3 regions of the Paenibacillus sp. J31R34 genome follow, and region 2 is predicted to be linked to each of the others. Evidence: riboswitches for the same ligand, from Rfam matches in the RefSeq annotation. Region 2 holds a riboswitch; each other region holds the start of a gene.

Region 1 (5,027 bases), on a different contig from region 2:
CGTCATACGCCCTCGTCACCCCTGTTCCTGTTGTTCCATGGCTTGCAGCGCCTTCTCAAACTCCTCGCGCGTAATGCAGAAGCTTGTGCAGCGCTTATAGAACTGCTTCCCATTAGCGTAGCCGATTCCCAGCAGCTTGCCCATAACCAGCCGCCGCTTCGCCGCTTCCTCATGCACGATTAAGCCAGCCGCCATCAAATCATCCCAAGTAATGGCCCCCACGCTTTCAGCCGTTTCTGTCCGCAGCTCCGAGAGCGCCTGCCTGATTGCATCAGGAGCCGCATTCTCAATGCCGATATCCCCTTTATAGGAGGCCAGCTCCTGCGGTAAAAAAGCATGCTTGCAGCCCGGTACGCGCTGAGCGACGATTTTGCGAATACGCTCTCCTGCATGGTCCGGATCTGTAAATATAATAACGCCACGGCGCTCCTGTGCCAGCGCAATGCGCCGCAGCACATCCTCACCAATGGCCGATCCATTCGTCTCAATCGTATCGGCTTCAACGGCCCGCTTAATCGCCACCGTATCCTCTTTGCCTTCTACTACAATCATTTCCTTGATCACATCGAACAATCCTTTCGCAAAGGGAAACTTATCCATGCATATATTTCAAAAAAATGGGCGATTGCTGCAACAACAACCCGCTCATTCGCGTCTGTTTTATTATACCCCCAATTAGCTATTCAAGCGAATCTTACGCAAACAAAAAGAAGAGGCAAGGCCTCTTCCGTAACCTGTCATATTTAGCTTATAATTGCGATAAACTAGAGCACAATCCATAAAGAACTGATGCTAATTAGCTAAGCGATGGCTTATTAGGACCAATCACATAGACGGTAAAACCTTTTTTCTTCCCGAATTGATTAGCTTGCTTTTCACTGTCAAAATACACATCGATCTTATTACCCTTGATCGCACTTCCGGTATCTTCAGCGCGGCGGAAACCAATACCCTCGATGTACACCCACCAACCGAGTGGAATGACATCCGGGTCAACGGCAATCGTCCGTCCTTCCGATACTTTAGCACCAGAAGCCGTAATACCGTAATCCGGGTGGCCTTCGCTCTTGCCCGTCGAAGCTAAGCCAGCTGAATAAGCCGTCAAGGTGACGTTGCTAAGCACCTTTTTGGATGTGAGCGTGGTGCCGTCTACCGTTACATTGTTGCTGGTTGTCGCTGTGGACAGCACAGTAACCTTAGGCTCCGGCTTTTTCGTACCGATTGCAACGACCTGATTAACCGCAGCCGATTCAACTACCTTGTCTACTACTTTCTTGGAGACAAGCACGCCATCTTCAAACTGCTTCTCAATTTTGATCGTTACGACGCCTTCTTTGCCCGTCTGCACAACCTTTTCCTTGCCTACTTCCAGGTTCGGATCTTCCTTCTTCACAATGGTGAACGGTGTTGTGCTGGACGACTTGCCTAGCTTCGTATCGACGCGAATGACCGTTACGGTCATATCCGCGCTGACGCCCGAGCCAAGCGAAGGTAATACTTTATCATCATCTTCAACAGGAATATTTAATTTCTTTATCGCTGCCTGCACGGTTTTCTCTGTCGTGTACACCGTTGATGTCTTGCCATCAGCTTTTACAAGTAGCGGTACCGCATGCTTAATCTCAAAGCGGTCCCCTTCCTTTACTGCCGTATTCAGAGGTACAGATACCTCATCATGCGGGCCAATTGTAATAGCTTGTTCATCCAGTAGGCGTTGCAGGACCCATTGTTTCGTTGAAACAACAGTTTCTTGTCCATTCACTACTACGGATACGCTTTTGTCAGCCGATCCGTACAACAACACCAAAAACATGAAAGTCATAGCGATTGAGATCGTAGTACTCAAAAGAATCAAACGCAAGTTTTCACGCTTCCATCGCAATGCGAAAGACATGCTGGATGATCGTTTCCCATGGGTCTCACTTGCTTGAATAATGCCCACTTCATCGGTCCTCCTTCATAGCCCCGCCGTCGAATTACGCATGATACCATTGACGCGACTATAGTATATTGGCGTGCTTCTAGCACGCTCCAGTATATTTCCTCTGCAACCTCCTAGATTTACCCTATGACGACGGTTTACCCAATATTCAAAAATAAAAAGAAAGCCCGTCGACAGAGGATCTGTATCGTGGCTTCCTGGGAACGTCGAATAGACTATTCAGGAATGGTGGATGCACGAGGTTGATCACTCTCTATAAACGCTTACGAGGTTAGCTGTCGGGTTCGGGCAAGAGAGCTGCCCTATCGTCGGAAGAATGCTCATGGCAATCCCCGCCAAATTCACCCCTAGAAGAAATTCAAGTGCCCGTGCAATGTGATCCGCAATTTCCTCACAGCATCGTGCCTGGTTCCCCCGCTCTCCAAAGTTCGAAGATTAAGCGCAAACTGGAAATCCAATACAAAAATTTAAAGCTCTGAAATGAATCATACCTTCATCGGAGCCTAATTGTAAAGATCAGATAAAAACCGATTTAAGCGAAATTTTAGGATATTTACGGAAAAGAGAGTCTATTTCAGCATGAAAAATTAGTTTTATCGCCGTAAAGGTCACTTATTCTCGCTTTTATAGCCGTTTTTACTCAATTCCGAAACATTTTTTACCGTTTTCGGTCGTCAAATTGGCGATTTCGGCCACCGATTTTCCTAATATTTCTGCTGCCGCTTCCGCAACGAGCGACACATAAGACGTCTCATTTCGTTTCCCACGGAATGGATGAGGGGTCAAATATGGGGCATCCGTTTCGATCAAAATTCGGTCGCTCGGAACCATCGCAAGCACCTCTTTTGGCACCCTTGCATTTTTGAATGTAAGCGGTCCACCGAACGAAATATAGAAGTTCATATCTAGGCATTTTTGAGCCGTTTCTGGACTGCCGGAAAAACAATGCATAATGCCTCCGACTTCAGATGCATTTTCCTCCTTCAGCAGCTTGACAACATCCTCATGAGCATCGCGATTATGAATAATAATTGGTTTTTTCAGCTTTTTGGCTAATCGAATTTGCTCGCGAAATACACGGTGTTGTACGTCCTTAGGGGACGTATCCCAATGGTAATCCAGTCCGATTTCGCCAATGGCTACCACTTTAGGATTAGAGCACAAATCCTCAATCCAATTAAGATCCTCTGGCAGCATATCAATGCTGTCAACGGGATGCCAGCCGACCGCGGCGTATATAAAATCATATTTTTCTGCAAGTGCAAGCGTAGTTGGAATCGTTTCCCTATTAAAGCCAATATTGACCATTAAATCCACCCCTGCTGCACGCGCTCTTTCGATAACGGCTTCGCGGTCTTCGTCAAAATGTGGGGAGTCCAAATGCGTGTGTGTGTCGAATAAAGAAATCATAGCTCAGCAAACTCCTTCTATATTATAGTTTAAGGTGAAACGGTCGAAAGCCGTCCTTTGGCGGCGCGTTTCAGTCCGAGAAATATAGAGAAAGTATAGCAAAATCAAATACTTTCCTATATTTTAAATAACTTTCGTACTTTATCGCTTAATTGATCTGCAGAAGCACGCAGCTTCTCTTCCGGATAATACAAATGGGACTGGCCCTGATGAAGCCCGGTGATGGAACGAATGATGTCGGATTTCGTGGAAATTTCACTGACAGCCTCATACCCGTCCATTAACAAAATCGGCGTCTTTTCCTCTTTTCCGCCTTTTTTCGTATCAGGCTGATACACATCATAGGGTTGATCAAATGGAAAATCAATTTCCATATGGTAATCCGGATTCAATCCGATCGCTGCAAATTGTTGTCTTACTTCATTAAAGAGGCTAATATCCGGTTTATCCAGCATAATGTATTTATAGAGGCGACGCGTCAGAAAACGATCACATAGCTCTGCGAGCAGCTCATCGCCCTCGTCGCCCCATTCTGTAAAGGCCGTCTGCAAATAGGCCTCATCCAGCTTCAAATATTGTTTAACGTCAATTGTCCCGTCAAGCAGCCGTTTGAGCGGCTCCGGCATCCAGCCAAAAGCATAGCCACCCTCATAAAGCTCCTTCGCTCTACGAAATATTTGTCTAAGGATGATTTCCGAGCTTCTTGTCACCGGATGAAAATAAATTTGCCAATACATTTGATAGCGGGACATCAAATAATGCTCTACGGCGTGCATGCCGCTTTCTTTAACAACGATCTTTCCATCTATAGGACGGAGCACGCGCAAAATACGCTCCAGGTCAAAGTTGCCGTAATTAACGCCTGTAAAATAGGCATCCCTCAATAAATAGTCCATACGGTCCGCATCAAGCTGGCTGGAAATCAACCCGCTGACAATTGGATTTGGATATGTCTTATTAATAACAGCTGTTACATGTTCAGGAAAGTCGTCTGCTACATTTCGTAGTACACGATTGACCTCGGTATCCTCAAGCAGAATGCTGCAGGTCCACTGCTCGTGATGGGTATCGAATACTTGCTCCAACGAATGGGAAAATGGCCCATGACCAACGTCATGCAGCAGGGCAGCGCAAAGCGCCAATAGCCGCTCCTCCTGCGGCCAGCCGGGAAAACCATTCCGCTCGAATTGCGAAATAATCTTTCTAGTGATTTCGTACACACCAAGGGAATGGGAGAATCGGCTGTGCTCAGCGCCATGAAAAGTGAGATAAGAGGTTCCAAGCTGCCGTATACGCCGTAATCTTTGAAACTCCTTCGTGTTGATTAAATCCCATATTGTCTGATCCTGGACATAAATATATTTATGAACAGGGTCCTTAAAAACTTTTTCTTCCGATAGCTGTCGGTTCATTCAACAAATCAACTCCTTTTGTTCTCTGGTTCGACATAAAAAAGTAAAAAATATGTCGAAGAATGTCGCAAAACAGTTTCCAAAATGTCGAAGCTGTTGTATTCTATAGTAAGAGTAATATGACCTTACTATATAGTCAAACTCCCTTAGTAGCTGCAATTTGCTTCAATAATTTCAGTTGACTATTATGGGAAACGTTGGTATTATAGTAGACATAAAAAGAGAAACTATGTCGAAAAGTGACGAATACACTTTTTGATGAG
Region 2 (5,027 bases):
CCTGCATTTGCGGAATCGCCAGCATAAACATCGCTGGAATGATGGCGAAATATTTGGCAACGTCATTGGCAATGCTGAAGGTCGTGAGCGCACCGCGCGTCATAAGCAGCTGCTTGCCGATCGATACGACCTCAATAATTTTAGATGGATCGGAATCCAAATCAACCATATTGGCAGCTTCCTTGGCGGCCGTCGTGCCGCTGTTCATCGCCAGGCCGACATCGGCCTGCGCGAGTGCGGGCGCATCATTCGTTCCGTCTCCCGTCATGGCGACCAGCTTGCCTTCCGCCTGCTCGCGGCGGATGACAGCGATTTTATCCTCCGGCTTGCTTTCGGCAATAAAATCGTCAACGCCTGCTTCTCTAGCGATAGTTGCCGCTGTAAACGGATTGTCGCCCGTACACATAATGGTTTTGATGCCCATCGCTCGCAGTTGGTCGAACCGTTCCTTCATGCCCGGCTTGACCGTATCCTTCAAATAAATCAAGCCGAATATGTGCTGATCGACGGCGATGGCAAGTGGAGTGCCGCCTTCCTTGGCGATCCGTTCGGTCTCCTGAGCCAGATCAGCGGGTATTTCTCCTCCTTGGGCAAGCACCCACCCGCGAATCGCTTCAACGGCTCCTTTGCGCACGAGCCGTCCATCGGCCAAATCGATGCCGCTCATGCGCGTCTCGGCCTGAAAAGGAACGAATTGTCCGTTTTCGCCAAGCGCGCCATCATAGGTTTTGTTGTGCTTTTTCATCCATTCCAGCACCGAGCGTCCTTCTGGCGTTTCATCTTGCAGGGAGGAAATAGCGGCCCATGCCGCTGCTTCATCTGCTCCAGCGGCGCCCACCGGATTAATTTCGCTAGCCATCCGATTGCCGAAGGTGATCGTCCCGGTTTTATCCAAAATCATCGTATTGATGTCGCCAGCTGCTTCGACCGCCTTTCCGGACATCGCCAGCACATTGAACTGGGTGACCCGGTCCATGCCCGCAATGCCGATGGCGGACAGCAGGCCGCCAATCGTCGTCGGAATGAGGCAGACGAGCAGGGCGATTAGAACGGGAATTTCTAGATTGATTCCCACATAAGCGACAATTGGACCAAGCGTGACGACGACGATGAGGAAAATAATTGTCAGGCTGATGAGCAGCGTGTTCAGGGCGATTTCATTCGGCGTTTTTTGCCGCTTTGCCCCTTCGACGAGAGCGATCATCCGATCGATAAACGTTTCGCCAGGCTCACTCGTGATTCGCATTTTGATGCGATCGCTGATCACCCGCGTCCCGCCCGTCACGGAGTCGAAATCGCCGCCGGCCTCCTTGATGACGGGTGCTGATTCGCCGGTAATAGCCGATTCATCGACGGAAGCAAGGCCTTCAATGACCTCGCCGTCTCCGGGAATCATTTCCCCTTGCGAGACGATGACGATATCCCCTTTGCGCAGCTCCGTAGAAGGGACAATTTGAATGCTGTCGCCCAGCAGCTTATTCGCCATCATTTCCTGCTTTGATTTTTTCAACGAGCCGGCCTGCGCTTTGCCGCGGCCTTCTGCTAACGCCTCGGCAAAATTGGCGAACAGCACCGTAAACAGCAAAATAATGAAGACAGTCAAATTGAAGCCGATGCGTTCCTGCGAGTCGAAGTAGCCTGGAAATACGGTCATGAGCAGAACGATCAGCGTTCCAATCTCCACAACGAACATGACCGGATTTTTTATCATATGAACCGGATTCAGCTTGAGGAGGCTCATCTTCAGCGCCTCGGTCAGAAGCGGTCTTGTGAATCGTTTTTTAGCACGGTGGTCATTCATAACGCTTACCCCTCATTTCCCTTTAACGGATCGTTAAAAACTCGGCAATTGGCCCTGTGACAATAACGGGCAGAAACGTGAGCGCACCGATCAAAATAACGACGCCCATTAGCATAACCGCAAATAGCGAATTGTCCGTGCGGAACGTGCCAATCGTTTCTGGTACCCACTGCTTGCGGCTAAGTGAGCCGGCTACAGCCAGCAGCGCAATCATCGACATATATCTGCCGAAAAACATCACGAGTCCGGTCGTTATATTCCAGAAAGGCGTATTGTCGGCAAGCCCCTCAAACCCGGAGCCATTGTTGGCGGCCGAGGACGTATATTCATACAGCACCTGAGTAATGCCATGAAATCCGGAATTGGATATAGCGCCTTGCCCCAGATCGGTCAGGAAAGCTGCCGCCGTTGGCGCGAGAATAATAAACGGATGCACGAGAATGGCGATGGCAATCAGCTTCATTTCTCGCGGCTCTATTTTTCGCCCCAGAAACTCTGGTGTCCGTCCGACCATGAGCCCGCAAATGAACACCGTCAGCATCGCATACATCAGCATATTGACGAGCCCGACACCTTTGCCGCCAAAGACGACGTTCAGCATCATCTGTGCAAGGGGAACGAGTCCGCCAAGCGGAGTGAGCGTATCGTGCATTGAATTGACCGAGCCGGTCGTGGCCGCCGTTGTTACCGTTGTGAACAGCGCGGATTGGGCGATGCCGAAGCGTACCTCCTTGCCCTCCATGCTGCCTTGCGAAGCGTCGATGCCGAGCGTGGCGATCAGCGGGTTGCCGCTTTTTTCAGCGGTATAGGAAATCGTAAGAAAGATCAGAAACAGCGCCATCATCGCCGAAAAAATAACCCAGCCCTGCTTGCTGCTTTTCGCAAACCGGCCGTACATGAAGGGCAGCGCGGCAGGCAGCGCCCACATGGACAAAATCTCAATGACATTCGTCAATGGGCTAGGATTTTCGAACGGATGGGCGGAGTTGGCTCCGAAAAAACCGCCGCCATTCGTGCCAAGATGCTTAATCGACTCCAGCGACGCAACTGGCCCGATGGCGATATGCTGAACCGCGCCCGTTAGCGTCGTAACGGTCAAGGTGGGGCTAAGCGTTTGAGGCACTTGCAGCGCCACAAGCAGCAGCGTAATGACAATTGCCAGCGGGAAGAAAATCCGCGTATGCGCTTTGACGAAATCCTCGAAAAAGTTGCCGAGCGTTCCGCCCTTGCTCGTAATGCCGCGCACGAAAGCGACGGCAACGGAAAAGCCGGTGGCGGCTGATGTAAACATCATCATCGTAATGACCGCCGTTTGCGCAAAATACGTCAGCCCCGTCTCACCGCTGTAATGCTGGAGATTCGTATTGGTCATAAAGCTGATGACCGTATTTAGGACGAGCGTAGGCTCCATGCTGCTGATCCCGTTCGGATTAAGCGGCAGGCCGCTTTGCAGTCGCAGCAGCACGTAGCTAATAGCTACGAGTATGAAATTGAGTGTAATAAAGCTGAGTGCATATTTTTTCCAGGTCATGCCTTGGCGATTTTTGAGTCCGATCACGGAATAAATGACCGCTTCGACTCGTCCAAACAGCTTGTCGGTACGATTCGGAACGTTTGAAAACACGGAATATAAATAATGCCCAAGCGGCTTTGCGATCAGCATGATCATACCGATGACTACCGCCATTTGCAGGACGTCCACAGCTGTTCCTCCCTTGCTATCAATGAATGATGAAACGTTATTTGCTAAAATTTCTCCGGATGAAGCAAGGCGTAGACAAGATACACCAGCAAAGCTCCTGTAACGAGCAATATGACAATCATCCCCGTTCCTCCGTTTCGCTAATGGACCGATCGCACCAGCGTATAAATCCGGCAATCAGCCCGAAAGCTGCGATTAAGGTCAAAGCCATTCCGATATCCAGCATAGCTGCAGCGCTCCTTATTTCGTTTTGTTCCTAGTTATTTTGGAAAAAAGGCAACAAAAAAGAAGCCTTGGGCAAAGAGGACTCTTCACCCGCAGCTTCCTTCATCCGGGCATCATACGCCCCTGATTCGCCTGCGATTAGTGTAAGTGTGGCCTCTCCCGTTGACGCTTGCGAGGTTAGCTGTCGGATTCGGGCGCGAGAGACGCCCTACGCTTGGCACTTATCGTGCCCTTGCGATTCACCCCGTGACGCTTCCTGCCATCGTCCATTGGACAACGACAGAGAGCCGTCGATGGTTCCCCCGTTTCTGCGGCAGTGCAGAACTCAGCGATTGAAACAAAATATCTGCCGATGTTGCGAGTGCTATTTTCATAAAAAGACAACAAAAAACCACAGAGGCGTATGACGCTCTGTGGCCTAATTTACAAGGTCACAATCGTTCACCATTCCTCTCTACACCTGCGCTTACGAGGTTAGCTGTCGGATTCGGGCGGTGAGAGTCGCCCTACATTTGCCTGGAGTTTCATGATACTCCTGCAAACGATTCACCCCTGCGCTGCCGGCCTCCGACTCTCACATCGGACACTTGCAGTGCGTTTGGTTCCCCCGCTCTTCGCCTAATGCGCGAAGACTCAGCGATCAAAAAAGGTTCAATCATGTTATGAATCATACTCCCCCGCCGCGAGTGCTGTAAAGGAAGCTTACGCCGCAAAAGAGAGCGAATGCAGCGGATTAGACTGATTTTAAACGCTTACAGTGAGAGTTATCTTTAGCAGGGTCGGTTTATCTCGTGATTTCTTTTAAAATATAGGAAAGCATATGATTTTTCCATCCTTTCTCTACATTTCAACGCGAAACGGTAGCTTTGCCGCCAGGAGGACGGCTTAAGCCGTTTACGCTTGTTTACTAAAAGCACCCCCTCTTTCCAGAAAACACGGAAACGAATATGATAAATAGCATGCTGACAGAATCAGGTCTTTGCGGCTGCTCGGCCGCGTATTTAAATAGCGGGGGGATAAACGATGTATAAAGTGCTGCTGGTGGATGATGAAGAAGAGACGCGCAGCGGACTGCTGCAGGAAATTGCATGGGAGCGCCATGGCTTTGAAATCGTAGATACGGCGGCGAACGGCCGGGAAGCGATGGAGCTGATCGAGCGTTTGGAGCCGGACATCGTCGTGACGGATATTAGCATGCCGTATATGAATGGCTTGGAGCTGGCGGAATGGACGAGGAAGACGTATCCGCTGACACGCATCGTTATTTTTTCCGGCTATGATGAATTTGAATATGCCAAG
Region 3 (5,027 bases), on a different contig from region 2:
GATTGGGCGACAAGGACCTAATGAAGGAGGCCTATAAGCAGCGCAGGGCGATGTTCGTGGACGGCTTGCAGAAGCTGGGGCTTTCCTGCCATATGCCGCAAGGAGCGTTTTATGCTTTTCCATCCATTGCCCATACGGGGCTGAGCTCGGAGCAGTTCGCCTTTCGGCTCATGCAGGAAGCAGGCGTTGCTGTCGTGCCAGGGCATGTATTTGGCCCGGGCGGTGAAGGACGCATTCGCTGCTCCTATTCGGTATCACCAGCGAAGCTGTCTGAAGCTTTGGAGCGAATGGACTGTTATATGAGCCAGATGGGGCAGGGTGAACCCTTGCAGCAGATGCAGCAGTTGGAGCGGATTGGCAGTTGAAGGGAGCAGTGAGGAAGGGGTTAGGAAAGAAAGAAGAGGGGTAAAAGAGGCGCTAAGCTTCTTCCCCTCCTCCGTAGACCATGCAATGGAATTCCGCCGCGCCTTGCGGTGTTGGGCGGATATACGTATCGGTAATGCGGAAGCCTGCCTTCTCGTATACGCGAATAGCGCGTGCATTCCAGGTCAGCACCTCCAAATCCAGCTCGCTGTGTGGAGCACGTCGGCGAGCCTCTTCTACCAGCAGCGCAACAAAGGCGGTGCCTGAGCCCCTGCTGCAAAGCTGTGGATGCAGGCCGAGGCCAAGCCGCAGCACTTCATCTCCCAGCGGGAAAAACTGTGCAAAACCAACGAGCTCCCCTTGGTCATCTAGAATAGCGGCGTATTGCTTCTGACGGAGCTCGGGATCACCGAACTCCATCTCTGCTTTCTCCATAGCCTCCCATGCGGGCCATTGGTAGATGCCGTAAGGCGGTTCGTACCGCCAATCGCACAGCTGGCGGGCATGGGAGGCGTCCATTGCGGCAACCTTCCAGCCAAATGGCGGCTGGGCGCCGTCAGGGACAGCACTCGCATTTGTCATGATTACACAATCTCCTTATAGACCTCAATCGCGCGGGCGCGTGAAGCCTTCAAATCTACAATGGCATGCGGCTGCGGCAGGTGAATTTGCTTATCGGACAGATGGGCAAGCTCAGGCAGCCAGCGTCTAATGTAAGTGCCGCTCGGATCATGTGTTGCGGACTGCGTAGCCGGATTCATAATGCGAAAATACGGAGCGGCGTCGTAGCCGAGCGACGAGCTCCACAGCCAGCCGCCCCGGTTCAGCGTATTATCATAATCGGCCAGCTGGCGGCGGAAATGCTGCTCGCCCAGCGTAAACGGGCACAGCAGGTTTTTCGTCAAAAACATGGCGGTAACCATCCGCAGCCGATTCGGCATTTCGCCGGTTTTATTAAGCTGCTTCATAGCGGCATCAATAACAGGAATGCCCGTTTTTCCTTGGCTCCATGCCACGAAATGCTGATCGTTCAGCCCAGATAAATCAAACTTCTGCTCATAGCGGTAGAAGTCCTCATTGTATTTTCCTTGGTACAGAAAAAAATCCCGCCATGCCAGCTGCCTAATCCACGACTCGGCTCCATACTGCTGCTGCGCTGCTTCATAGGCTTGCCTTGCCGACAGCGCTCCTGTATTCAAATAACGCGCTAAATGGCTTGTCTGGTTTTCCGCAAACTGGTCGCGGCTGCCTTCATAGCCAGCTAGACGGCGGTTTAGAAATTGCTCCAGCGCATCGGCTGCACTCAGCGTTCCCGCGTCCGCCGTGCCAGATGCTCCCGCTACCCGCAGAAAGGCTGCCGCAGCGGGATGCTCCCGAGGAAGACTGAAGCGCTCTGCTATGCTGGCATCTATATTTTTCAGCGTATCCAGCTGTTTCAGCGTTGTTTCGCCTGCAGGGGAATAATGGCTTTGCATGAAGGACTGCCACATGCGGTAAAAGGGCGTAAATACCTTGTAAGGCTCACTGCGCCTAGAAAACGTATGAAGCTCCTCCAAATCGGCGAGTGGCGCATCGTCAAGCGGCAGCCAGCGACGTCCCGCTGCGCGCACAACCTGCGCAGTCGCGTGGTCGCGCATTCGGGAATAAGGCGTATAGTCCATGTGGACGAGAACCTCTTCAATGGGATGGGCCAGCAGCAGCGCTTCGGTAATGGCAGCGGGATCGCCGTAAAGCACATGCAGCTGCTCGCCCGCCGCCTTGTACTGTTCCAATAGGAAGGTGGCTTGGGACAAGAAGGTTCTGCCGCTGTGGCAAGAGAGCCGGTCCTCGTCCGCCAGTGACGGGTCTATTATAAGCAGATGAAAGCCGCGCTTCCCAGAGCGGCGCACATAATCAAAACTGCGCAAATCGTTTGAACGCAGGTCTTTGCGGTGAATATATACATACATGGAAACGAGCCCCCTTGTGTCCGTGCTAGAAAACAGCAAAGCCGCAAGCTATTTGTCCGAAGACAAACAACTGCGGCTTTGCTGATTGAGACAGCAGCTTTTCGTTATGTAAGCGAAAAAAGCATGGCCTGGCTCTATTGCTCGCTTGCGTACTTGTCGTAAGCGTCTTGGCTCATAATGCGTGTAGCTGACACGTAACGATCAGCATAATAAGACTCGCTAAGTTTGCTAATAATAACGCCTCTGCTCGAGGAAGCATGTGCAAACTTTCCATCTCCAACATAAATACCAACGTGGGAGATGCCTTTGCCGCTCGTGTTGAAGAATACAAGATCGCCAGCGATCAGGTCACTCTTCTTCACTTCACTGCCATCGTTCGATTGCGCTTGGGAAGTACGGGAAAGATCGATGCCCATTTTATCGAAAACATATTTCGTAAAACCGGAGCAGTCGAAGCCTTTCGTAGTTGTTCCGCCGCTTTGGTATGGTGTGCCGATCAGATCAGCGATAACACCATCCATCTTCGAACCTGCGAACACGCTGCCTGCTTGGAAAGCAAGCATTAATACAAGACCAACGAGTAATGCAGTTACCTTCTTCAAAATTTGAAACTCCTTCCGGTGCCGACGAGGTTAGCTGTGGGGTTCGGTTGTGAAGGTTCCCTATGATTTCCAAGACACTTGAATCAAGCCGTCCAAGCATCGAAATCAATTCACCCAAAGTGGTTCCCCCGTATTTCTATACCTTTGCGGTATAAAAAATTAGGCTGGTTTAATTTTGCTCTGCGCTAATAATTCGTTTTTTTCATGTGATTTCCTCCTATATGAATGAATTTCTAATAATTCTCATGTAACCTTTTGGCTCAATTTTGCGTTAAAACAAGTTTCTTGCCTAATAAATGCTCGTTCTATCACCGTTCGCAAGCAAAAAAACATTTTGTCAGTTTATATGAGAAATAGGCAGCCAATATGCTAAGAATCGTACATATAGGCTAGAATTATAGCGTAAAATGAAGAATTAGAGAGTTTAGTGTGCATCAGTCTAGGGGTTGGTAAATAAATAGAAGCGTTGCCTGGAGATGTTGGATAACTGAAAAACCCCGATTGCGGCCTCTTGTCCGCAATCGGGGTTTTTATGAGAAGGACTTTAGAAAAATGAGAATACTAAATGAGAATTAGGGAGGGCTGCCTTCATTTTTCTAAACTTAATTTCCTATTTATGGATGATAAAAGTTGTATAAAAGGGTCCTAAAAGGAGTCTGAAACGGTCTTAAAACGGTCTCAGCTCTGCTTCGATTGCAGGCAATCGTATTGTGCAGCGAGTGTCCATACCTTTAATAAGGTACGGAGCAGATGATAGGCTTGATGCATGATGAGCGCCAGAATTCCCGCCCAAGCATAGGAAAGGCCGGATACCAAGAGCGAAGCGGCGACTGCCAGCAGCCACATCAGCAGAGAGAGGCCGGCATAAGGAAAAAGATTTCGGAGCGCAATGCTGAGCGAGCGCATCGAGCCCGTGCCGGAGGCGGCGCCGAACTGCATGGCGAGCAGCAGCAGGTGAACGAGAAAGCTCCACAGCAGCCAACCGCCAAAGCCTGGCAGCGTGCTTTGCAGCAGCTCGCTCAGCGAATGGCCCTCCATTAGCAGCTTGAAGGCGCGAGGAAGAAGGAACCAGCCAGGCGCGAAAATAAGCAGCGTGCGCAGCCAATAGAGCAGCGTCATAGGCTTCCAAGCTTTGCGAATGCCTTGAAGAAACTGCGTTCCACCTTTTTCGTCCATATGATGCAGCGAGTAGAGCAGCCCCGCATGTAACAGTGGGCTCAGCAGCATGCGGGCGGCGAACAAGCCGCCCAGCAGCCATAGATAGGGGTTGATCAGATCTGTTTTTGTCAATTGAAACTGGGCTTCGCTGAGGAACAGCGAAACGGCCGAGTCCGACGGATGCTGGAGGGGAAAGCGCCGCAGCAGCGGCAGTACAGTCATATCAATAAAGCGGTAAAGGAAAAGTCCCCATAATAGCTGGTACAGGAACAACGCAATGACGATATAGAAATGGCGGATGGCGAGCCGCCAGCCTTGCTTCATATGCTGCTTCATTTTTTAACCTCCTCTCTACCAGCCTACGGATGCGAGCAGGCCTTCAATAAGCTTCGTCAGGCCGAGGCTCCACCGAATGCGCGACTGCTCCGGCACTTCTGCACGCATAAAATTGTTAATATGCCTATTGTCCAGCACATTGCTGTTTTTCGGATCCACCGCTACCCATGCGAGCGGAGCAGCATGCATCACCTTGTACTCCATATGCGACTCGGCGGCATCCCAGATTTTAGAAGTTGTTTCACCGTCGGTAAAGGAGAAAACGAGCGGTATGGGTCCGTTTTGTCCGCCATTGCGCTTGATCAGCACGGTAGACTCGTACTCTGTTTGGCCATCCTGCTGCACTTCATTCACTCGAATAGCCTCTACTGAAAAATCCGCCATCAGGCTGCCATATACATACTGGTGAAAATAATCCTGCCATTTTCCCTTCGTAACCTGCTCGACGACTCGCTGGAAATCGGACGTAGTTGGATGCTTGAATTTGTATTTTTGAAAATACGTGCGCATAATTTTTTGCATCGTCTTTGCTCCGACCTGCTTCTCAATTCCGACCAGCACAAGCTTGGCGCGCATGTATACATTTTCCGCATACTCATCGCTATTGTGATAGGCCCAT

The links. Region 2 has a riboswitch for cyclic di-AMP ahead of kdpF (K(+)-transporting ATPase subunit F). Riboswitches for the same ligand answer to the same signal wherever they lie in the genome.
Region 1: another riboswitch for cyclic di-AMP. It lies ahead of AC50YG_RS29660 (resuscitation-promoting factor); the one in region 2 lies ahead of kdpF (K(+)-transporting ATPase subunit F).
Region 3: another riboswitch for cyclic di-AMP. It lies ahead of AC50YG_RS27660 (C40 family peptidase); the one in region 2 lies ahead of kdpF (K(+)-transporting ATPase subunit F).

The regions. Positions count from the first base shown of each region.
Region 1 is NZ_JBXENU010000016.1:93,126-98,152, forward strand. It holds gene rsmA (16S rRNA (adenine(1518)-N(6)/adenine(1519)-N(6))-dimethyltransferase RsmA) at 1-6, opposite strand, end outside; gene rnmV (ribonuclease M5) at 16-564, opposite strand; gene AC50YG_RS29660 (resuscitation-promoting factor) at 797-1,942, opposite strand; cyclic di-AMP (ydaO/yuaA leader) riboswitch at 2,187-2,394, opposite strand; gene AC50YG_RS29665 (TatD family hydrolase) at 2,579-3,352, opposite strand; gene AC50YG_RS29670 (HD domain-containing protein) at 3,469-4,764, opposite strand.
Region 2 is NZ_JBXENU010000006.1:186,640-191,666, reverse strand. It holds gene kdpB (potassium-transporting ATPase subunit KdpB) at 1-1,801, opposite strand, end outside; gene kdpA (potassium-transporting ATPase subunit KdpA) at 1,824-3,503, opposite strand; gene kdpF (K(+)-transporting ATPase subunit F) at 3,548-3,625, opposite strand; cyclic di-AMP (ydaO/yuaA leader) riboswitch at 3,880-4,069, opposite strand; cyclic di-AMP (ydaO/yuaA leader) riboswitch at 4,177-4,377, opposite strand; gene AC50YG_RS18025 (response regulator) at 4,752-5,027, shown strand, end outside.
Region 3 is NZ_JBXENU010000013.1:78,084-83,110, reverse strand. It holds gene AC50YG_RS27675 (aminotransferase class I/II-fold pyridoxal phosphate-dependent enzyme) at 1-365, shown strand, start outside; gene AC50YG_RS27670 (GNAT family N-acetyltransferase) at 418-945, opposite strand; gene AC50YG_RS27665 (cryptochrome/photolyase family protein) at 948-2,312, opposite strand; gene AC50YG_RS27660 (C40 family peptidase) at 2,447-2,917, opposite strand; cyclic di-AMP (ydaO/yuaA leader) riboswitch at 2,919-3,090, opposite strand; gene AC50YG_RS27655 (hypothetical protein) at 3,593-4,408, opposite strand; gene AC50YG_RS27650 (M1 family metallopeptidase) at 4,424-5,027, opposite strand, start outside.